3 regions of the Streptomyces sp. NPDC102270 genome follow, and region 2 is predicted to be linked to each of the others. Evidence: riboswitches for the same ligand, from Rfam matches in the RefSeq annotation. Region 2 holds a riboswitch; each other region holds the start of a gene.
The links. Region 2 has a riboswitch for S-adenosylmethionine ahead of ACIRP7_RS21945 (putative leader peptide). Riboswitches for the same ligand answer to the same signal wherever they lie in the genome.
Positions count from the first base shown of each region.

Region 1: it holds a riboswitch for S-adenosylmethionine, as region 2 does, so the genes downstream of both, thrC (threonine synthase) here and ACIRP7_RS21945 (putative leader peptide) in region 2, are expected to answer to the same signal.
Region 3: it holds a riboswitch for S-adenosylmethionine, as region 2 does, so the genes downstream of both, ACIRP7_RS24930 (amino acid ABC transporter permease) here and ACIRP7_RS21945 (putative leader peptide) in region 2, are expected to answer to the same signal.

Region 1 is NZ_JBIWLX010000002.1:58,108-65,267, reverse strand. It holds gene ACIRP7_RS03190 (cold-shock protein) at 619-825, opposite strand; gene ACIRP7_RS03185 (MoaD/ThiS family protein) at 1,269-1,544, opposite strand; gene thrC (threonine synthase) at 1,541-2,821, opposite strand; SAM riboswitch class I at 2,839-2,997, opposite strand; gene ACIRP7_RS03175 (glucosyl-3-phosphoglycerate synthase) at 3,159-4,130, shown strand; gene ACIRP7_RS03170 (trehalose-6-phosphate synthase) at 4,191-5,588, shown strand; gene otsB (trehalose-phosphatase) at 6,009-6,848, shown strand; gene ACIRP7_RS03160 (DUF3263 domain-containing protein) at 6,874-7,107, opposite strand; gene ACIRP7_RS03155 (ABC transporter substrate-binding protein) at 7,156-7,160, opposite strand, start outside.
Region 2 is NZ_JBIWLX010000010.1:58,045-65,204, forward strand. It holds gene ACIRP7_RS21915 (hypothetical protein) at 1-113, shown strand, start outside; gene ACIRP7_RS21920 (hypothetical protein) at 157-360, opposite strand; gene ACIRP7_RS21925 (LLM class flavin-dependent oxidoreductase) at 400-1,269, opposite strand; partial or broken gene ACIRP7_RS21930 (ATP-binding cassette domain-containing protein) at 1,283-2,524, opposite strand; partial or broken gene ACIRP7_RS21935 (ABC transporter permease) at 2,524-3,006, opposite strand; partial or broken gene ACIRP7_RS21940 (ABC transporter substrate-binding protein) at 3,010-4,628, opposite strand; gene ACIRP7_RS21945 (putative leader peptide) at 4,799-4,930, opposite strand; SAM riboswitch class IV at 4,950-5,063, opposite strand; gene ACIRP7_RS21950 (DUF1684 domain-containing protein) at 5,154-5,978, opposite strand; gene ACIRP7_RS21955 (NtaA/DmoA family FMN-dependent monooxygenase) at 6,084-7,160, opposite strand, start outside.
Region 3 is NZ_JBIWLX010000011.1:355,087-362,246, forward strand. It holds gene ACIRP7_RS24915 (IlvD/Edd family dehydratase) at 1-494, shown strand, start outside; gene ACIRP7_RS24920 (putative leader peptide) at 607-729, shown strand; gene ACIRP7_RS24925 (glutathione S-transferase C-terminal domain-containing protein) at 835-1,701, shown strand; SAM riboswitch class IV at 1,767-1,876, shown strand; gene ACIRP7_RS24930 (amino acid ABC transporter permease) at 2,215-3,198, shown strand; gene ACIRP7_RS24935 (amino acid ABC transporter ATP-binding protein) at 3,195-3,974, shown strand; gene ACIRP7_RS24940 (transporter substrate-binding domain-containing protein) at 4,029-5,051, shown strand; gene ACIRP7_RS24945 (LLM class flavin-dependent oxidoreductase) at 5,489-6,694, shown strand; gene ACIRP7_RS24950 (NtaA/DmoA family FMN-dependent monooxygenase) at 6,718-7,160, shown strand, end outside.

The sequences.
Region 1 (7,160 bases), on a different contig from region 2:
CAAGGCCTGCGGGCCTCACCGACCCGGTCCATCTTTGTCACTCTCACCTTCAGAGTGCTAACGCCAATGATTAGCACTCGGCATGGTCGAGTGCAAGCGCCTCTCGCGTATCGGGCCCCCGGGGCGGGGGTGGGTGGGCTGTCCGGGCGGGTCGTCCGGGGGGCGTCAACGGGGCCGGCTTCGGGGTGTCGTGCCTCGTCGCGACTGCGGTCGGGGTGGGACTCGCGGGGTGGGGAGAGGCCGGGCGGGCCGCAAGCCGCGTACGGCGGGCAGGGGACGGGGTGGGGGGGTCCGCCCGCAGCGGCCGGCGTCCGTTACCGGGCATCACTCAAGGGACCGAGCCGCCGGACCGAGGACGGACACCCTCCACCCCGGCACCGACCTGCAACACACCTGCACGCGCTACCCAAGGCCCCACCGGAGCCGCACGGGCCGCCGCAGGCATCCAGGGGCGCGGGGAACTGCGCACCACACTCGCCCCCACCGGACCCGCAGACAAACACTGCTCAACCGCCGGAGGTACACGCATGCCGAAGGGCCCGTACCCATGACTCCCCATGGGGTACGAGCCCTCCGAAGAAGAACGAAGAACGACGCTGTTGTTACCCGGCGCGTGCTTCAGCCAGTCGCGAGACGGACCATGTCCGCCTGCGGCCCCTTCTGACCTTGCGAGATCTCGAACTCGACCCGCTGGCCCTCTTCAAGGGTGCGGTAGCCGTCCATCTGAATCGCGCTGTAGTGGACGAATACATCCGCACCACCGTCGACCGCGATGAAGCCGTACCCCTTCTCCGCGTTGAACCACTTGACGGTGCCCTGAGCCATGCCTAACTCCCCTATTACTGGCCCTTGCACGGATCCACACTTCATGGATCCGGGTCAGACCTCACCCCCCACATGGTTGGGGGCGTGCGCCGGAACGCGTCGACCGCGGCTGAATGTATCTGTCCAACTGCCGTCTGCAACAGGTCAATCGGACGAGAATTCTGGACGGAAGGGGTCCGGAATGTAGTGAGAATTCACCCGAATTCGGGGCAAGTCGGGCCCCATAAAAGGAGCATAAGACGCAAAGAACCCACACATTTTGGCTACTTCTCGTCGCATCCGAAGTCGGAACTCATATGCGTCCGGCATGAAGGAAGTAGCAGGTTCCCCAACTGTACCGTGCTCAACCATAGAGAATTGCCCCCTCCGCTTCTCTCGCGGAGAGGGCAATCGGATGAACACTCGGTAATTTCTGTTACCGAAGGTAATGACCAGTCATACGGTCACCCGCCGGCGACCGCCGGGATGATGGAGACACCGGCCCCGTCGGGCGTCACCGTCTCCAGCCCCTGCTCGAACCGCACATCGTCGTCGTTGACGTACACATTCACGAACCGCCGCAGCTTGCCCTGGTCGTCGAGAACACGCGCCGCGATACCGGTGTGGTTCTTCTCCAGATCGGCGATGACCTCGGCGAGGGTCCCACCCTCGGCCTGCACCTCGGCCTTGCCGCCGGTGTAGGTGCGCAGGATGGTGGGGATGCGGACGTTGACGCTCATGCGAGGCCAGCCTCTCGGAAAGAGTCCAGATTCGGACGGATCGTGGCGGTGAGCCCGGTACCGGCCACCGCGTCCAGGGTCTTGAGACCGTCGCCGGTGTTCAGCACCACCGTGGTCTTCGTCGGGTCGAGGACGCCGTTCGCGATCAGCTTGCGGGTCACACCCACCGTCACGCCACCCGCGGTCTCCGCGAAGATCCCCTCGGTCCGCGCCAGCAGCTTGATCGCGTCGACGATCTGCTCGTCGTTCACGTCCTCCACCGCACCGCCGGTACGACGCGCGATGTCCAGCACGTACGGACCGTCCGCGGGGTTGCCGATGGCCAGCGACTTGGCGATGGTGTCCGGCTTCTGGGGGCGGACCACGTCGTGCCCGGCCTTGTACGCCACCGACACCGGCGAGCACCCCTCGGCCTGCGCGCCGAAGATCTTGTACGGCCTGTCCTCGACGAGCCCCAGCTTGATCAGCTCCTGCAGACCCTTGTCGATCTTCGTGAGCTGCGAGCCGGAGGCGATCGGCACGACCAGCTGGTCGGGGAGCTTCCAGCCCAGCTGCTCGCAGATCTCGTACGCCAGGGTCTTGGAGCCCTCCGCGTAGTACGGCCGCAGGTTGACGTTGACGAAGCCCCAGCCCTCGCCGGCCGGGTCGCCGATCAGCTCGGAGCAGAAGCGGTTCACGTCGTCGTAGTTGCCCTCGATGCCGACGAGCTCGCCGCCGTAGATCGCGGCCATGACGACCTTGCCCTGCTCCAGGTCGTGCGGGATGAACACGCAGGAGCGGAAGCCGGCCCGGGCCGCGGCGGCACCCACGGCGCCGGCCAGGTTACCGGTGGAGGAGCAGGAGAGGGTGGTGAAGCCGAAGGCGCGGGCGGCCTCGATGGCCTGCGCGACGACGCGGTCCTTGAAGGAGTGCGTCGGGTTGCCGGAGTCGTCCTTGATGTACAGGCCGCCGGTCACGCCGAGCTCGCGGGCGAGGTTGTCGGCCTTGACGAGGTGGGTCCAGCCGGGGTTGATGTTGGGCTTGTCGGCCACGTCCGCGGGGACGGGCAGCAGCGGGGCGTAGCGCCAGATGTTCGAAGGTCCCGCCTCGATGCGCTTGCGGAGCTCCTCGGTTTCGTAGGCCGAGAAGTCGTACGCGATCTCGAGCGGGCCGAAACACTCCTCGCAGGCGAAGACCGGGCCGAGCGGGACGCGGTGGCCGCATTCGCGGCAGCTCAGTGCCGCGGCGGGACCCAGATCGACGGAGTTCGTGGTGCTTGCAACAGTCTGCGCAGCCATGGAGGCGAGGCCCTTTCTCCTCATCTTCCTCACGACGCACTTCGCCGTGAGACGGATTTGGCACCTTCCCGAGTCGGGAGCCTCGCGGAGACGATCGTCAGCGATCGCTACGAGAACCGACTGGAGGGTTGCCGGGGCTTCATCGGGCCGTATCCCTCTGCCCCTCTGGATGAGCGGTATGAAGTTGTTAACGGCGGCCACCCAGGACATGCGATGGTCATCCGCGTTGTTCAAGACTGTAACCGAAGACCAGGACAGTTGAGAGAGACGTCCGAACCGCGAGATGACCTACCCAACAGCCGCTTCCAGCGGCGGGCACGCTAAGGAGCCGCGCACTGTGCTGAACGAAGTCGAGCGCTGGCTGGCCACCAGGTCCTGGTCCGCGACTGATCGCCCGCTCCACCGGATCATGGCCGCGAAGCGGAGTTCGGGACAGACCGTCAGTGTCGTCCTGCCCGCGCTCAACGAGGAGGAGACGGTCGGTGACATCGTCGCCGTGATCCGTCATGACCTCATGCAACAGGTCCCGCTAGTCGACGAGATCGTCGTCGTCGACTCGGGATCGACCGACCGCACGTCCGAGGTCGCGGCCGCGGCCGGCGCGCGGGTCGTCCACCGCGACGACATCCTCCCGCGCATGCCCGCCGTGCCCGGCAAGGGCGAGGTCCTGTGGCGCTCCCTGCTGGTCACCAGCGGGGACATCGTCTGCTTCATCGACGCCGACCTGAAGGAGTTCTCCTCGGACTTCGTCTCCGGCATCGTCGGCCCGCTGCTCACCGATCCCGGGGTCGACCTGGTCAAGGGCATGTACGACCGTCCCCTGGGCACTGAGTTGGATTCGCTCGCCTCCGGCAAGACCGCCGGGCAGGGCGGCCGGGTCACCGAGCTCATGGCGCGCCCGCTGCTGAACATGCACTGGCCGCAGCTGGCCGGTTTCGTGCAGCCGCTGGGCGGCGAGTACGCGGCCCGGCGCTCGTTGCTGGAGCAGCTTCCGTTCCCCGTGGGCTACGGCATCGAGCTGGGCATGCTGGTCGACGCCCTGCACCTGGTCGGTCTTGACGCCCTCGCCCAGGTCGACGTCGGGGTGCGCAAGCACCGCCACCAGGACGGCCAGGCCCTGGGCCGGATGTCCGCAGCGATCTACCGCACCGCCCAGCTGAGGCTGGCCCGCGGCCATATGATCCGGCCCGCCCTCACCCAGTTCGAGCGGGGCCGGGACGGCTTCGAGCCGCGGACGTACTCCGTGGACACCGAGGAGCGGCCGCCGATGGTGGAGATCGCGGAGTACGCGGAGCGGAAGGTCGCGTAAGTGCGCGGAAGTGCGCAACCGCACGTTTGAGCGTTTGGGGGCCGGGCTAGGTTGAGGCGTATGGCGTCAACCAACAGTGCTGCTCAGGTGCTGGTCGCGTCCAACCGCGGCCCGGTCTCGTACGAAGTGCGCGAGGACGGCTCGCTGCATGCCAAACGCGGTGGCGGCGGGCTGGTCTCGGGCCTGTCGGCGATCGGCTCCGACGCGGGCTCCCTGTGGGTGTGCTCGGCGCTCGGCGACGGCGACCGCGAGGCGGTCCGGCGGGGGGTCGGCGAGGCGGGGGTCCGCATGCTCGACATCCCGGCCGACGTGCACGCCGACGCGTACAACGGCATCGCCAACTCGGTGTTGTGGTTCGTCCACCACCTGCTGTATCAGACCCCGCTGGAGCCGTCCTTCGACGCGGAGTTCCGGCGGCAGTGGGCGTCGTACGAGACGTACAACCGCGCGTTCGCCGAGGCGCTGGCGGAGGAGGCGGCCGAAGGGGCGGCGGTCCTGGTCCAGGACTACCACCTGTGCCTGGTGCCGGGCATGCTCCGTGAACTCCGCCCCGACCTGCGCATCGCCCACTTCTCACACACGCCGTGGGCGCCGGTGGACTACTTCCGGATGCTGCCCGACGACATCGCGGGCCGGCTCCTGCGCGGCATGCTGGGCGCCGACCGGCTCGGCTTCCTCACCCGGCGTTGGGCGGACGCGTTCACGGCCTGCTGTACGGAGCTCGCGGACGGGCTCGGCGAGACCCGGATCGGGGTGCACGGGCTGGGCGCGGACGCGGACTTCCTGCGCGCCCGTTCCCACGAGGCCGACGTCGAGGAACGCATCGTCGGACTGCGCGAGGAGATCGGCGCGGGCCGGAAGACGATCGTGCGGGTGGACCGGACCGAACTGTCCAAGAACATCGTGCGCGGGCTGCGGGCCTACCGGCGGCTGCTGGAGTCGCGGCCGGAGTGGCGGGAGCGGGTCGTGCACGTGGCGTTCGCGTATCCGTCGCGGCAGGACCTGGCGGTGTACCGGGACTACACGGCCGAGGTGCAGCGGGTGGCCGAGGAGATCAACGACACGTTCGGCACACCGGGCTGGACGCCGGTCCTGCTGAATCTGAAGGACGACTTCGCGCGCTCCCTCGCGGCGTACCGGCTGGCCGACGTGGCGCTGGTCAACCCCATCCGGGACGGCATGAACCTGGTCGCGAAGGAGGTGCCGGTGGTGTCCGACGAGGGGTGCGCGCTGGTGCTGTCGCGGGAGGCCGGGGCGTACGAGGAGTTGGGTGACGACGCGATCGTGGTGAACCCGTACGACGTGGAGCAGACGGCGGCGGCCCTGCACGAGGCCCTGACGATGCCGGCCCACGAACGGGTGGAACGCGCGAAGAGGCTCACCGCGGCGGCTACGGCACTCCCGCCGGCCCAGTGGTTCCTGGACCAGCTGAACGCCCTGAAGGCGGTGGATGGGTGAGCAGCGTGGGCGACCGCCCCCGGTGAGCGCTCGGCCGTAGGGCGCACCTGGCGCCGAGGCCGGGGACCCCGGCGAGCGACTGCGCAGGTCAGCCGCCTGACCGCCTGACCGACCGACGCCTAACCAACTGACTGACCGACCACCTGACCGGCCGACCACCTGGCAGCCCGACCGACCGACGCCCAACCGACTGACCGGCCGACCAACTGGCCAGCTGACCGGCCGATCGCCTGATCGTCTGACCAACCGACCAACCGACTGCGGACCGGCCGACCGGCTGACCGCGGGCCGGCTGGTCGGCTGGCCGCCTGGCCACCTGACCGACTCGACCGCCTGGCCGACTGTCGCAACCGATCGCCCCGACCCACCGATGCCGTGACTGCCCAGACTGCCGAACCCCACCCCGCGGAAAGGGACCCCATGAGCCACACCGACCCCGGTGCCCTGCCGAGCCCGGTGACGTCTGCCGGGCGGGACGGCCTGCGGGCGCTTCTCGCGGAGCCGCGGCGGGCGGTGATCGGGCTCGACTTCGACGGGACGCTGGCGCCGATCGTGGCGGATCCGGAGCAGGCGCGGGCGCACCCCGAGGCGGTGGCCGTCCTCGCCGCCCTGGCGCCGAAGGTGGCCTCCGTCGCGGTGATCACCGGCCGCCCGGCCGAGATCGCGGTCCGCTACGGCGGCTTCGCGGGCGTGCCCGGCCTGGAGCACCTGACCGTCCTGGGCCACTACGGAGCGGAACGCTGGGACGCGGCGACGGGCGAGGTCACGGCGCCCGAGCCGCATCCCGGCGTGGCCGCGGTCCGTGCCGAGCTGCCGGAGCTCCTCGACGGGACCGGCGCCTGGGTCGAGGAGAAGGGCGGCCGGGCGGTGGCCGTGCACACCCGCCGCGCCCCGGACCCGCAGGCCGCGTTCGACGCCCTCCGCACCCCTCTCGGCGACCTGGCCGCCCATCACGGCCTGATCGTCGAGCCGGGCCGACTGGTCCTGGAACTGCGCCCCCCGGGCATGGACAAGGGCGTGGCCCTGCTGACCCACGTCCGCGACCTGTCCGCCGGCTCCGCCCTCTACGCCGGCGACGACCTGGGCGACCTGCCCGCCTTCGCCGCGGTCGATCAACTCCGCGGGGCCGGCACCCCCGGCCTGCTGGTGTGCAGCGGCAGCGACGAGGTGGCGGAACTGCGCAAGCGGGCGGACCTGGTGGTGGACGGCCCGGCCGGTGTGGTGGGCCTGCTGCGGGGCCTGGCGGAACGGCTCGCCTGACCCGCAGCCGACGTTCAGCCGGCCCTCAGCGCTCCGCCCGCCGGGCCTCCCGCACCCGCCGCAGCCGGTTCACCGTCACCGGGTCGAACACGAGCGCGCGTTCGTCGTCCAGCAGGGCGTTGAGCAGCTGGTAGTAGCGGACCGGCGCCAGGCCGAGTTCCTCGCGTATGGCCCGCTCCTTGGCGCCGGGCCCGGCGAAGGAGCGGCGCTCCAGCGCGAGGATGTCCCGCTCCCGGCGGTCGAGTTCCGCATGCTCCATGCCCCCGACCGTAACGTCCGCCACGGACAGACAGCGCCTACCCGGTGCCTACT
Region 2 (7,160 bases):
GCGGGTACTGGTACCACGGCGAGCGAACGCAGCCGCACCGGGCAGTGCACGACGAAGCGTTCCAGGACCGCCTCCTGCAAACGCTGGCCGAAGAGACGGGCCTCGACCTGTGAGGGCCGACCACCGACCGCACATCCTGGCCGCCGCTAGGGCACGTCAGAGTGGCGGCCAGGATGTGCGGTCGCTGGTGGGCCCGTTGGACGACTTCCTCACCGCGCCCCTTACCGTCGCCTCCTGCGTCGTCGGAGCGGCGGGGCGCCAGCCCAGCTCCGGTGCGATCAGGTGTCGTGTGTCGTGCAGGATCTGTTCGTACTCCTCGCGGTGGAACTCGTACGGCAGCTCCAGGCGCAGCTCCGACACTTCCGCGACGGCGGGGTCGGCGGCGAGTTGTTCGAGGATCTACTCGGCGGTTCCCACCACGTCGGGGGCGAACAGGGTGCGTTTCGGGCCCTGGGGTGCCAGGGTCCGTTCGTGGCGGCTCGCGGCGTAGGCGCGGTAGCGGGCCCGGCCGGCCGCGTCGGCGCTGTCGAAGGGCACGATCACCCGGCCCAGCGCCACCCGTGCCGTAAGGTCCGCCCCCTTCGTGGAGAGCGTGCGGCGGTACGCGGTCAGCAGGTTCAGCTGGGCCGTGGTGAAGTCGTCGGTGCCCTCGCCGGTGACGATGTTGCCCGACAGCAGGCTCAGGCCGTTCTCGGCGGCCCAGCCGGCCGAGCGCAGGCTGCCGCCGCCGTACCACAGGCGCCGCGCCAGATCGGGGTTGTGCGGTTGCAGGCGGGGGCGCTGGACGTTGCCCGGTGAGTGGATGACCGTGTCCGGGTCGCCGAGGTAGTCGCCGCGCAGGTGGTCGACGACGCGGGCGATCCTGCCATAGGACAGGTCGAAGCCGCGCCAGTCGCCGTCGTACACGAGGTCTCCGAGCAGGTCGGCGTGCGGCATGCCGGTGCTGAAGCCGATCTGGAGCCGCCCCTGGGACAGGACGTCGGCCAGCGCCAGGTCCTCGGCGAGGCGGAAGGGGCTCTCGTAGCCGATCGGGATGACCGCGGTGCCCAGTTCGATCCGCTCGGTGCGCTGGCCGGCCGCGGCGAGGAACACGGCCGCCGAGCCGACGCCGTGTTCGAGGTGGCGCTGGCGGATCCAGGCGCCGTCGAAGCCCAACCGCTCGCCGTACCCGAACAGTTGGAGAGTCTCCTCCAGACCGGTGTACGGGTCGTCGTCGGCGAAGTTGCCCGGGGTGAGAAAGGCCAGTGAGGTGATCGTGGGAGTGCTCATGTGACGCCGGTCCTCAGCTCGGGGTGGGCTCGGCGGCGGGGGCGGGGACGCGACCGCCGGGGATCACCGCGAGCAGCTCACGGGTGTACTCGTGGTGGGGGCTGGTGAACAGTTCCTCCGGTGGGCCGGTCTCGACGATCCGGCCGGCCCGCATCACGGCGACCTGGTGCGCGATCTGCCGTACGACGGCCAGGTCGTGGGAGATGAAGAGGTACGCCACGCCGGTGTCGGCCTGCAACTCGGCCAGCAGGTCCAGGACTTGGGCCTGCACGGACACATCGAGCGCGGAGACCGGCTCGTCGCACACCACCAGGTCGGGGGAGAGGGCGAGGGCGCGGGCGATCGCCACCCGTTGGCGCTGGCCGCCGGACAGCTCCGCCGGCCGGCGCTCAAGAGTGGCGACCGGAAGTGCCACCTGGTCGAGCAGTTCACGGGCCCGGGCGAGCCGGGACGCGCGGTCGCCGACCTTGAAGGCGCGCAGCGGTTCGGTGATCACCTCGGCTATGGAGAAGCGCGGGTCGAGCGAGGCGTACGGGTTCTGGTAGACGAGCTGGGCGCGGCGGCGCAGCTCTCTGGCCCGGGCACCCTTGGCGGTCGTGACGTCGGTGCCGTCGAACAGGATCTGTCCGGCGGTCGCGTCGGCGAGGCGCAGTACCAGGCGGGCGAGGGTGGACTTGCCCGAGCCCGACTCGCCGACCAGGGCGAGGGTCTGGCCGCGACGGAGGGTGAAGCCGGCGTCGTCGACCGCGCGCAGGCTCCGGGGGCCGTCCCCGGTGCGGGGGAGCCTGAACTCCTTGACCAGGTTGCGTGCTTCGACCAGGGGCGCCGTCGTGTCGGCCTTCGGCTCGGAGACCGGGGTGCGGGGGCGGGCGGTGGCCAGACTCGGGGCACTGGCCAGCAGATGCCGGGTGTACTCGTCCTGCGGGTCGGCCAGGACCTCCTGGGTGCGGCCCGCCTCTACGACCCTGCCCCGGGACATGACCACGAGTCGCTGTGCCCGGTCGGCGGCGACCCCGAGGTCGTGGGTCACCAGCAGGATCGCGGTTCCCGACTCCTCGGTGAGGCGCTGGAGATGGTCGAGGATGACTGGTTGCACGGTGACGTCGAGCGCGCTGGTGGGCTCGTCGGCGATGATCAGCTCGGGTTTCGCGGCGATGGCGATGGCGATCAGGGCGCGTTGTCGCATGCCGCCGGACAGTTCGTGCGGGTACTGCCGTGCGCGGGTGGCCGCGTCGGGCAGTCCGGCCCGGTCCGGGAGAACGTCTCGACGAGCAGCAGCCCCACCCAGAACGTCGGGACGGACACCCCGAGCGGAGGCAGTGACAGTAGCAGCTGCCGCAGCCAGCGCTGGGTTGTGTAGGTGGCCAGCACCGCCAGACCACCGCCGAGGTCCACCGCGAGCAGCAGCGCCGCGCCGGTCAACTGCAGGGTCTGCGGCAGCGCGTCGGTCAGCGTCGAGGCGACCGGGCGCCCGATGGACACCGAGTCGCCGAAGTCCCCGCGCACGGCCCGCCCCAGGGACTCGCCGTACTGCACCAGCACGGGCTTGTCGAAGCCGTACTCGTGCCGCAGGGCGGCGATCTGATGCGGGTCGACCTGCCCCGAGTCCATCCCGGCACTGGCCATCGCGGTGACCGGGTCGCCCGGCAGAAAGTCCAGCACCAGGAACGAGACCGTGTACGCCGCCCACAGCACGCCGACCGCCTGCGCGAGCCGTTTGATTACATAGCGGCGCATGCGTCAGCCGATCCAGGTGTCGTGCAGCTGGAGCCGGCTGGAGGCGTCGAAGTTCAGGTCGTGCACCTTCTTCGACACGCCCAGTTGGGTCTGGAGCTCCACGACCGGCACGTAGTAGGCGTTCTGCACGATCAACTGCTGTGACTGGCCGATCAGTTGCTTGCGCTTGGCGGTGTCCGTGGTCGCGGCCTGCGCGGCCAGGGCCGTGTCCAGGCCGCTCGTCGGCACGCGGTAGAAGTTGGCCAGCTTCGTGGAGAAGGAGCTGCGCAGGATGTCCGGGTCGGCACGGGTGACGTTTCCCCAGGCCGCGTCGTAGTCGCCCGACTGCAGCGTCGGCGCCAGCTGGGTTACCTGGAGCTGCTTGAGGGACACCTGGACGCCGACGGCCTTGAGCTGCTGCTGGATCAGCTCCAACGCGGGCTGATTGGTCGCGGCGTTGGGGATCCAGTCGATGGTCAGACTGAGCTTCTTGCCGTCCTTGGTGCGGATGCCGTCGCTGCCGGTCTTCCAACCAGCCGCGTCCAGCAGGGACTTGGCCTTGGCCGCGTCGGTCTTCAGGTCCGGGGCGAGGCTGGTGTAGTCGGGGGTGGTGTGGGCGAGGATGCTGGTGGCCGCCTGGGTGCCGGTCGGGAACACGGTGTCGGCGATCTGCCGGCGGTCGACGGCGTGCAGGATGGCCTGGCGCACGCGCGCGTCCTTCAGGATGGGCCGCGAGTTGTTGAGGCCGAGGCCGAACACGACGCCGGGGTTGGCCCGTCGCTGGAGGGTGACCTGGCCGCCCTTGAGCGCTGCCTCGTTGGCCTTGCCGACGCTGCTGATCGCGTCGACCTGGCCGGACTGGTGACTGCCCGCCCGTACACCGGCCTCCGATACGACCTTGAAGACCAGCTTGTCCAGGTAGGCCTCGCCCTTCTTGGTCCACAGCGAGGACCCCCAGGCGTATCCGGTGCGCTGGGCGAGGGTGAGCGACTGGTTCTGCACGTACTGCTTCAGCACGAACGGCCCGGAACCGGTCACGCCCTCACTGCACTTCTGCTGCGGGGCCTTCTTGACACTGGCCGAGGACTCGATGCCCAGCGAGTGTGTCGAAGTGGCTTGCAGGAACTGGGCGTTGGGCTGTTTGAACGTGACCTTGAGGGTGAGCGGATCGACTGCCGTGGTGCTCTCGACGCCGCTGAGATAGCCCTGGGCAAGGGTGCCGAGCGCGCCGAGCCGGGGCACCGCGTCGAAGTTGTCCTTGACCACCTGAGCGGTCAGCTTCGACCCGTCGCTGAAGGTGACGCCCGAGCGCAGATGGAAGGTGAACGTCGTGGCGTCGGAGCTGACGTCCCAGCTCTTCGCCAGCCATGGCACGATCTTGCCGGTTCGGGGTCCTGGTCCGTCAGGGAGTCCACGATCTGGCGCACCGAGTAGATGGTCTCGTTGCTGGCGACCTGCTGAGGGTCCACGCAGCCGGCGTCGGAGCCCACCGCGAAGGTCAGGGTGCCGCCGGACCCGGGCTGTCCGGTGCCGGTGCCGGAATCGCCGCCGCCCGATCCGCAGGCGGTCAGCAGAACACTGGTGGTGACAAGGGCGGTCCATGCCGCCCACCGGGCGGATCCGACATCGGGAAGTGCAGTCATGGAGGGCTTCTCCTACTCGTGTCACCCGGACGGATGCCGTACGCGGCATGGCCGTACGTGGGCGTGCGGCGGGGATCACGGGAAACGGGGCTCAAGGACAGACGGAGATCAGGCGCAGGCGGGCGCGGCGGCAGCGGGTGCCGAACGGCGAGCAGCGGGGGGAAGGTCCGTCAGGCCCGACACAGACAGCTGGTCGAGCGCTCGAGGTCGATGTGACGCCGGCGAGAGAGCCGGGAGAACACGGTGGCGTCGAGGAAGCGGACGCTGAGATCACCACCGTGCCGCATACCGGGCCTCCACATTTCCGGCCCCTGTCACGGGGCCACGCGCTTGCGGAGATCGTCGGTGATCCCGCCGGGCTTTCACCTGGAGCACCCCACCGCGGGGGAGGGTTGCCGGTCAGCGAGCCAGGGCTTGACGCTGACACTCAATGCCGTTCGTGATCGTACGGAGGGCTCTTGTCGTACGTCAATGCCGCAAATCGGCGTGCTGCGGGGGCAGTCGGGGCGGCTCACCGGGTCCGGCTCAGGAACCGCCGCGCTCGCGGGGGAGTTTCAGGCCGGCCTCGATCGCCACCGGCAGCCGGTTCTCGGCCGGGGGCAGCGGGCAGGTGGCCAGGTCCGTGTAGGCGCACGGCAGGTTCGCGGCGCGGTTGAAGTCCAGGACGACCGTACCGTCGGCGGTGGGCGGCTCCAGGGCGAGGGACCGGTTGGCGGCGTAGGTGGTGACCCCGGAGGTCGCGTCGGTGAACAGCACCATCAGTCGGCCGGCGCCATGGCCGGGGAACGCGGTCAGCGACAGCGGGCGCCCGTCCAGCTCGAACTCGATCCTGCCCGGAGCGTCGTACACATGCTCAAGGCCCTCGACCGCGGCGCCCACGGTGGTCGGTCGTGGTGTGTCGAAGGGGATGTAGCGGCCCGTCACGGACCAGCGCGGGTCGGGGGCGTAGGCGGGTGTTCCGGTGAAGGCCGTGCGCAGCGGCGCGTCGGGGTGCCGGGGGCGGACGATGTCGTGCCCGCCGCGCTTGGCGACCTCGATGACGGCGTCTCCCCATACGGCGTCGACGCCGGTGCGTTCGGGAAGCACGCCGAAGCGGTGTTCTCCGTGCACCGGCGTTCCGTCGACGAGCAGTTCCTCGCCGTCGTCGAGGTCCACGACCACCCCGTCCGGGCCGGTGCGCCACGCACCGGGCGCGTCCGGGAAGCGCTGCGGCCGGTCGTCGAGCCAGTGCAGGCCGGTGATCGACAGGAACCCGTGCGGGTCGGCGAGCCGGGCCTCCTGCGCGCGGTACCACTCCAGCCAGGTCTCGGTGAAGGCATGGAAGTCGGTCTTGGTGGCCTCGGTGGTCATGGGTTCTCCTTCGTCACGCGTGCGTGAGTGCGGGGTTCAGGGTGCCGGTGGGGTCGTCGACGGCCCCGGCGGTCGGACGCGTCGGGCGCTCCTCGCGCAGCCATGTCAGCCCGCCTGCCGTTGCTCCCGCGCGGAGCGGTGCGTGAGGGGAGCGCGCAGGCCGAGGTTCTCGCGCAGGGTGGTGCCGGTGTACTCGGTGCGGTAGATCCCGCGTTCCTGCAGTTCCGGGACGAGCAGGTCGACGATGTCGTCGAGGCCGTCGGGGATGAGGTACGGCGTGACGTTGAAGCCGTCGACCGCGCCGTGCCGCACGAAGTGGGCGAACTTGTCGGCCAGGCCGGACGGGGTGCCGACGTGCCCGCGCTGCGGGCCGAGCGCGATGACGGTCTCGCGCAGCGACCAGCCGTTGGCCTCCGCCTTCGCCCGCCACTCGGCCACGACCGCACGCGGGTCGGCGATGCGCCGGGCCCCGAAGGAGCCGTCGTTCTCGGCGACGACCGGATCCTCTTTCGGTAGCGGCCCGTCGGCGTCGCGGTCGGACAGGTCGAAGCCCCACAGCAGTCCGGCGATCCCCAGCGCCGTGGCGGGCGTGACCTGTTGGAGCCGGATCCAGCGCTTCTTCTCCTGCGCCTCCTCCTCGGTGGCGCCGATGATGATCTCGGTGCCCGGCAGGATCCGCAGGTCGTCGTCGGGCCGCCCGACCGCCCGCAGCCGGCGCCGGATGTCCTGAGCGAAGGCAAGGGCGTCGTCGAAGTCGTTGCCGTGTGCGGAGAAGATGACGTCGGCGTTGCGGGCGGCGAAGTCGCGTCCCTCACCGGAGTCACCGGCCTGGAAGATCACGGGGTGCCCCTGGGCGCTGCGGGGCAGGGTGGGATCGAGATCGATGTCGAACTGCGGTCCGTGGTGCCGTACTTGGCGTACGGCACCGGGCGCCGACCATTGCGCTGCCCCTGCGGAGTCGGCGATCGCTCCGTCCTGCCAGCCGTCCCACAACGCGCGGGCCACGGCGAGGAACTCCTCGGCGCGGCGGTAGCGGTCGGCGTGGTCGAGGTAGCCGCCGCGGCGGAAGTTGGCGCCGGTCCAGGCGTTGTCCGTGGTCACCACGTTCCAGCCGGCCCGGCCTTCGGAGAGCAGATCGAGCCCGGACAGGCGGCGGGCCAGATCGGCGGGCTCGTTGAAGGT
Region 3 (7,160 bases), on a different contig from region 2:
TCGAGGACTTCCACGCCCGCGTCGACGACCCGGACCTGGACGTCGACGCCGACTCCGTCCTGGTCCTGCGCGGCTGCGGCCCCAAGGGCTACCCGGGCATGCCCGAGGTGGCCAACATGCCGCTGCCCACCAAGCTGCTGGAGCAGGGGGTGCGGGACATGGTCCGCGTCTGCGACGGCCGGATGAGCGGCACCGCGTACGGCACCGTCGTGCTGCATGTCGCCCCGGAGGCGGCGGCGGGTGGCCCGCTCGCCCTCGTACGGACCGGCGACGTCATCAGCCTCGACGTCGCCGCCCGCCGCATCGACCTGGAGGTGCCCGCCGGCGAACTCGCCGCCCGCACCCCGAACACGGCCACCGTGGAGGGCTTCGCGAACCCGAGGCGCGGCTGGGAGCGGCTGTACGTCGACCACGTGCAACAGGCAGACCAGGGCGCCGACCTCGACTTCCTCGTCGGCTCCAGCGGCTCGGAGGTCAGCCGCGAGTCGCATTGACCAGGAGCGCTCCGCCCGCTCCGCGTTCGGCCACCTCGTGGACGCCCCCTTGACGTGCGCCCCGGCCCGATCGACACTCCCCATGGGAATCCTAGTGAACAGGTAGGGAAACATGGGGCGCCTTGAACCGGCCATCGGCCGAGTGAGCCGTACACCTCGGCCTTCGCCTCTCCTGACCTCCCGCCGGCACATCGACCTGCTGCGTGTCTGCAGCGCGATCAGGGCCCTGGGCTGAGCCCGGCCGTAGCCGCCCCGCCCCCTCCCTGTCCCGACCCCCACTTCCGGCCCGACGACGCTTCCGCCGCGCGTACGTCTGCGCACCGACACCCTGGGGAGACCTATGTCCGTCACACCGCTCGCCCATGTCCCTGCCACCCACCCGGCCCCCGCGTTCCGGGGCAGGATCGGACGGGACGCGCGCAGTGGGCACTACGCCGTGCCGCGCCGCTACCGGCTCCACCTGGCCGCCGCCTGTGCCGACGGCCTGCGCATCGCCGTCGTGCACAGCCTGCTCGGCCTCGACGACGTCTGTCCCGTGACCTTCCTGGACCCGGTCCCCGACTGTCCGGACGGGGGGCATTCCGCGCTGCGCCCGTTGTACGAGGCCAGCGCGCACCGGTACACCGGCGCGGCCGTCGCGCCGGTGCTCAGCGACGACTGGTCGGGGCGGATCGTCAGCACCCACGCCGCCGACATCACCCGTGACCTCGCCCGGCACTTCGGCGGCGGCCGTCCGGCGCTGTACCCGTGCGGAGCAGAGTCGGAGACCGACGCCGTCGAGCGGATGGGCAGGGCCATCGAGCAGGCCGCACAGCAGGCCGGGTCGGCGGGCGGCGACGACGCGGACCGCGCCGCCGCGCTGGAGCGACTGCTGGGCACCTTGGGCTCGTTGGAGCGCTGGCTGGAAGGCCGCGCGTATCTGATTCGGGATCACATCACGGCGGCCGACGTCGAGTTGTGGGTCACGCTGGTGCAACTCGACACCGTGCACCGCGACCACCTCGACGCCGCCGCGGTCCAGCGCATCGCCGACCACCCCACCGTGTGGGCCTACGCCCGCCGGCTGACCGCCCACCCGGCCTTCGGCACCCACCTCGACCTCGACGGCATCGCCCGCCGGCACCACGCCCATTGCCGGGGCCTGGAGGCCGCCGGGGCCGCCGTACAGATTCTGGACTGGGCCTCGCACACCGCCCGCACGTCCTGACCGTTCCAATTGCTGGACCAGGATTGACATTCGTTCGGGCATTTGTCTTAACTACGGCCCAGAACGGTCATGAGTGTCAGCGACAAGCCCTGGCTTGCTGACCGGCAACCCTCGCTCGGCGGTGGGGTGCCCCAGGTGACGACCGGACCGGACGACGTTTCGGTAAGCGCGAGGGCCCCAGGGGCCGGAAGAGCACGGTGACGGACATGTACGCAGTCTCCAGGACGGCCACGCGCCGCTCCCCGGGCTGCGTACAGCCGTACACAAACGTGCTCGTGGCCGACCGGAGCGTCGATCTGCTCCGCGTGAGCAGCGCACTGTGTACCGCACCGGGCCGCGCCCGCTGTCGGGGCTGACGTTCCGCCTCCGCAGCCCCCGCGTTCCTGACGAGCACCGCCTTCGCGGTGTGCCGTCGTCCGCCCAACCCCCGGTGCCCGAGCATCCCGTACTGCCGTCGAAGTACGCCGTGTTCGCCGTGCCCCAGGGGGAACCCGACTCCGCCGGAGCCCCCTCATGAGTGAACCCCCAGGCGCCGCAGTGTCCGTCACCGAGGCACCGCCGCAGCCCGACACCCCGTCAAAGCCGCTCGCGGCGCAGCGAGTTCTGCCCCTGCGGCGACCGGGTCGCTGGATCGCCACCGCCGTCGTCCTGGTCCTGACGGCCCAGTTCGTCCACGGCCTGGTGACCAACCCGTTCTACCAGTGGGACCGGTTCGCCTACTGGTTCCTGCGGCCGACCGTCCTCGACGGGCTGGTCATCACCCTGGAAGTCGCCGCCTACAGTGCGGTGCTGGGCCTGCTCGGCGGCATTCTGCTCGCCCTGGCCCGGCTCTCGAAGAGCCCGGTGCTGCGGGCGGTGAGCTGGACCTATGTGTGGGCTCTGCGCTCCATTCCCCTGATCGTCCTCCTGCTGTTCCTCTACAACTTCAGCGCCCTGTACAAGACGCTGAGCGTGGGCGTCCCCTTCGGGCCGGCCTTCTTCTCCTTCGACGAGTCCCGGCTCGCCACCGACATGGTCATCGCGGTGATCGGCCTCAGCCTCAACGAGGCCGCCTACGCCGCGGAAGTGGTCCGTGGCGGCATCCTCTCCGTCGACCAGGGACAGCACGAAGCGGCCTCGGCCCTCGGTCTGCCGAAGGGCTACCAGTTCCGCAGGATCGTCTTCCCGCAGGCGTTGCGCTCGATCACCCCGAACTACGTCAACCAGCTCATCGGCCTCATCAAGAGCACCTCGCTGGTCTTCTACGTCTCCCTGCTCGACCTGTTCGGCACCGTGCAGTCCATGGGCTCCACCTACCCCGGAGACATCGTGCCGCTGCTGCTGGTCGCCACCGTCTGGTACCTGATCCTCACCAGTGCCGTCTCCGTCGTGCAGTTCTATGTCGAGCGGTACTACGCCCGCGGCGCCACCCGCTCCCTGCCGCCGACACCGCTCCAGAAACTGCGCGCCGGTCTCACCGACCTCACGGCGCGTGTCCGCAGGGAGACCGCGATATGACCGTCACCGACATCACCCCCGTCGCGCTCGAAGTGCACGGCGTGCACAAGTGGTACGGCACCCACCGGGTCCTGGACGGGGTCGACCTGACCGTGCGGCCCGGCGAGGTCACCGTGATCCTCGGCCCGTCCGGCTCCGGGAAGTCCACTCTGCTGCGGGTCGTCAACCACCTGGAGAAGCCGGAGATCGGCTATGTCAGCGTCAACGACGAGCTGATCGGCGTCCGCCGGCAGGGCGACCGGCTGAAGGAGCTCAGCGAGCGCGCCATCCTGGCCCAGCGCAGCCGCATCGGGTTCGTCTTCCAGAACTTCAACCTCTTCCCGCACCTGACCGTCCTCGACAACGTGGCCGCCGCGCCGGTGGCGACCGGCAAGCTCGGCAGGGCGCAGGCGCGGGAACTGGCCCGCGAACTCCTCGGCCGGGTCGGGCTCGGCGACCGGACCGGCGCCTACCCCCGGCAGTTGTCGGGAGGCCAGCAACAGCGCGTGGCCATCGCCCGCGCCCTCGCCCTGCGACCGGGAGTGATCCTCTTCGACGAGCCGACCTCCGCCCTCGATCCCGAACTCGTCGGTGAGGTCCTGGCCGTCATCAAGGACCTGGCGACCAGCGGCACCACGCTCGTCATCGTCACCCATGAGATCGGTTTCGCCCGCGAGATCGCCGACCGGGTCGTCTTCATCGACGGTGGACGCATCGTCGAGCAGGGCCCGCCCTCCGAGGTCCTCGACCGGCCGCGCAACGAGCGGACCCGGGACTTCCTGAGCAAGGTCCTCTGAATCCCCTTCCCCACCTCCTGTTTCTCTCGACTCTCTCAACTCCTAAGGACAGCCATGCCCGTTCACCCCTCCCGACGCAGCCTGATACGCGGCATCACCGCGGCGACCACCGTCGCCACCCTTGCGGGCGGGCTCGCCGCCTGCGGCGGTGACAGCGACGCCGCCACCAGGACGACCGACAGCGCGGGCACGGTCACCGTGGGCCGCCTGTCCAACGGCGCCGCCAAGGAGACCACTCTCAAGGTCGCCGAAGTGAAGTCCATCAGCGCCGAACTGCCCGCCGCCGTGAAGAAGAGCGGCAAGCTGGTCATCGGTTCCGGCACCCTGCCCTCCGGTTCCCCGCCGCTGGGCTTCGTGGGCAGCGACCAGAAGACCCTCACCGGCTCCGAGAGCGACCTGGCCCGCCTGGTCGCCGCCGTCCTCGGCCTGAAGCCCGAGGTCAAGCGATTCACCTGGGAGAACCTCTTCGTCGGCATCGACAGCGGCAAGGTGAACGTCGGCTTCTCCAACATCACCGACACCGAGGAGCGCAAGCAGAAGTACGAGTTCGCCTCCTACCGCAAGGACGACCTCGCCTTCGAGACGCTCAAGACCTCGAAGTGGACCTTCGACGGCGACTACGAGGCCCTCGCGAGCAAGACGGTCTCGGTCGGCGCCGGCACCAACCAGGAGCGGATCCTGCTGGAGTGGCAGGCCAAGCTGAAGAAGGAGGGCAAGAAGCTCACCATCAAGTACTTCCAGGACAGCCCGAGCATCTACCTGGCCCTCGCCAGCGGCAAGATCGACGCCTACCTGGGTCCCAGCCCCAACTCCTCCTACCACGTCACCCAGACCGCGAGCACACCCAACGCGACCCGCATCGCGGGCCAGTACTCCGGTGCCGGCGAGACGCTCCAGGGCCTGATCGCCGCGACCGCCAAGAAGGGCAGTGGCCTCGCCAAGCCCCTCGCCGACGCGATCAACTACCTGATCGACAACGGTCAGTACGCCAAGTGGCTCGCCGCGTGGAACCTCTCCCACGACGCCGTCTCCAAGTCGGAGGTCAACCCGCCCGGGCTGCCGCTCGACAACTCCTGACCCACCGTCAGGAAGCCGCGCAGGACATCTTCCCGCCCGGCTCCCTCGCACGGGGACGCAGCACGGTCCGGCCCGGCCCCGGCCCACCGGGGCCGGGCCCGGCCACCCGGCTGGACCACTGCCCACCGCGCATGCGATGCCTCATTCCCGCATGCCGCCGCCTACCACACCCCCACGCTTGGGAACATCCCGCGAGCCCGGGGTGTTGTGACTCATGACGAGATCTGCCGGGCGCCGCCGCGCCGCCCAGAAGGAGGAGGTGACGGGCGTGACCAGCGCACTCCGCTCCGTCCACCTCCACTCCCGGGCTCATGTCGATCTCCTGCGCGTGTCCGCCGCGCTCTGTTGTTCCTGACCCGTTCAGCTGCCCCAGCCGCCGCGTCCCGCCCGCCCGTGGGCCGGCTTTCTCGTACGGATCTCCAGGAAGGCACCCACCCGTGTCCCCTTCTTCCCCCTTGCTGCATCTGGCCGTCGCTCTGGACGGCACCGGCTGGCACCCGGCTTCCTGGCGTGAGCCGGTGGCCCGGCCCCGTGAGCTGTTCACCGCCGGATACTGGGCCGACCTGGTCGCCGAGGCGGAGCGTGGCCTGCTCGACTTCGTCACCATCGAGGACGGACTGGGCCCGCAGTCCTCCCACTTCCTCGACCCGGACGAGCGCACCGACCAGGTCCGTGGCCGCCTCGACGCCGTGCTCGTCGCCTCCCGCATCGCCCCGCTGACCCGGCACATAGGTCTGGTGCCGACCGCGGTGGTCACCCATACCGAGCCGTTCCACCTTTCCAAGGCGATCGCGACCCTGGATTACGTCAGCAGCGGCCGGGCGGGCGTGCGCGTCCAGATCACCGCGCGCCCCAACGAGGCCGCGCACTTCGGGCGCCGCACCATCCCTTCGATCGAGGCCTACGACAGTCCCGGGGACCGGGAACTGGTCACCGATCTCTTCGACGAGGCCGCCGACTACGTGGAGGTGGTGCGCCGGCTGTGGGACAGCTGGGAGGACGACGCCGAGATCCGGGATGCGGCCACCGGCCGTTTCATCGACCGGGACAAGCTGCACTACATCGACTTCCAGGGGAAGCATTTCAGCGTCAAGGGCCCCTCCATCACACCGCGCCCGCCGCAGGGCCAGCCCCTGGTCACCGCCCTGGGTCACCAGACCGTCCCCTACCGGCTCATCGCCCGCCAGGCCGACGTCGGCTACGTCACTGCGCACGACAGCGGCCAGGCCCGCGCGATCGTCGCCGAGATCCGCGCCGAGCAGGAGAAGGCCGGGCGAGCGGGCGAACTCCTGCATGTCTTCGGCGACTTGGTGGCCTTCCTCGACGACGACCCGGCCGAGGCCGCCGCCCGCCGGGAGCGTCTCGATGGGCTCGCGGGAGAGCCGTATCAGAGCGATGCCCGTATCTTCACCGGCACCCCAGCCCAACTCGCCGACCTGTTGCAGGAGTTCGCTGAGCAGGGGCTCAGCGGTTTCAGGCTGCGGCCGGGCGTCCTGGGCCACGACCTGCCGGCCATCACCGGTGGCCTGGTTCCCGAGCTCCAGCGCCGGGGCGCCTTCCGCACCGCCTATGAGGCCGACACCCTGCGCGGCCTGCTGGGCCTGGCCCGCCCCGCCAACCGCTACGCCGCAGCGACCGCCTGACCTCGGAAGGAACCCCAGGACCGATGACCAAGCCCCTGAAGCAGATCCATCTGGCCGCGCATTTCCCGGGCGTCAACAACACCACCGTGTGGAGCGACCCGAAGGCCGGCAGCCATATCGAGTTCAGTTCCTTCGCCCACTTCGCGAAGACCGCCGAACGCGCCAAGTTCGACTTCCTGTTCCTGGCCGAGGGCCTGCGCCTGCGCGAACAGGGCGGGAAGATCTACGACTTGGACGTCGTCGGCCGCCCCGACACCTTCACGATCCTCGCCGCGCTGGCCGCCGTCACCGACCACCTCGGCCTGACCGGCACCATCAACTCCACCTTCAACGAGCCGTACGAGGTGGCCCGCCAGTTCGCCAGCCTCGACCACCTCTCCGGGGGCCGCTCGGCGTGGAACGTGGTCACCTCCTGGGACGCCTTCACCGGCGAGAACTTCCGCCGCGGCGGCTTCCTGCCGCAGGA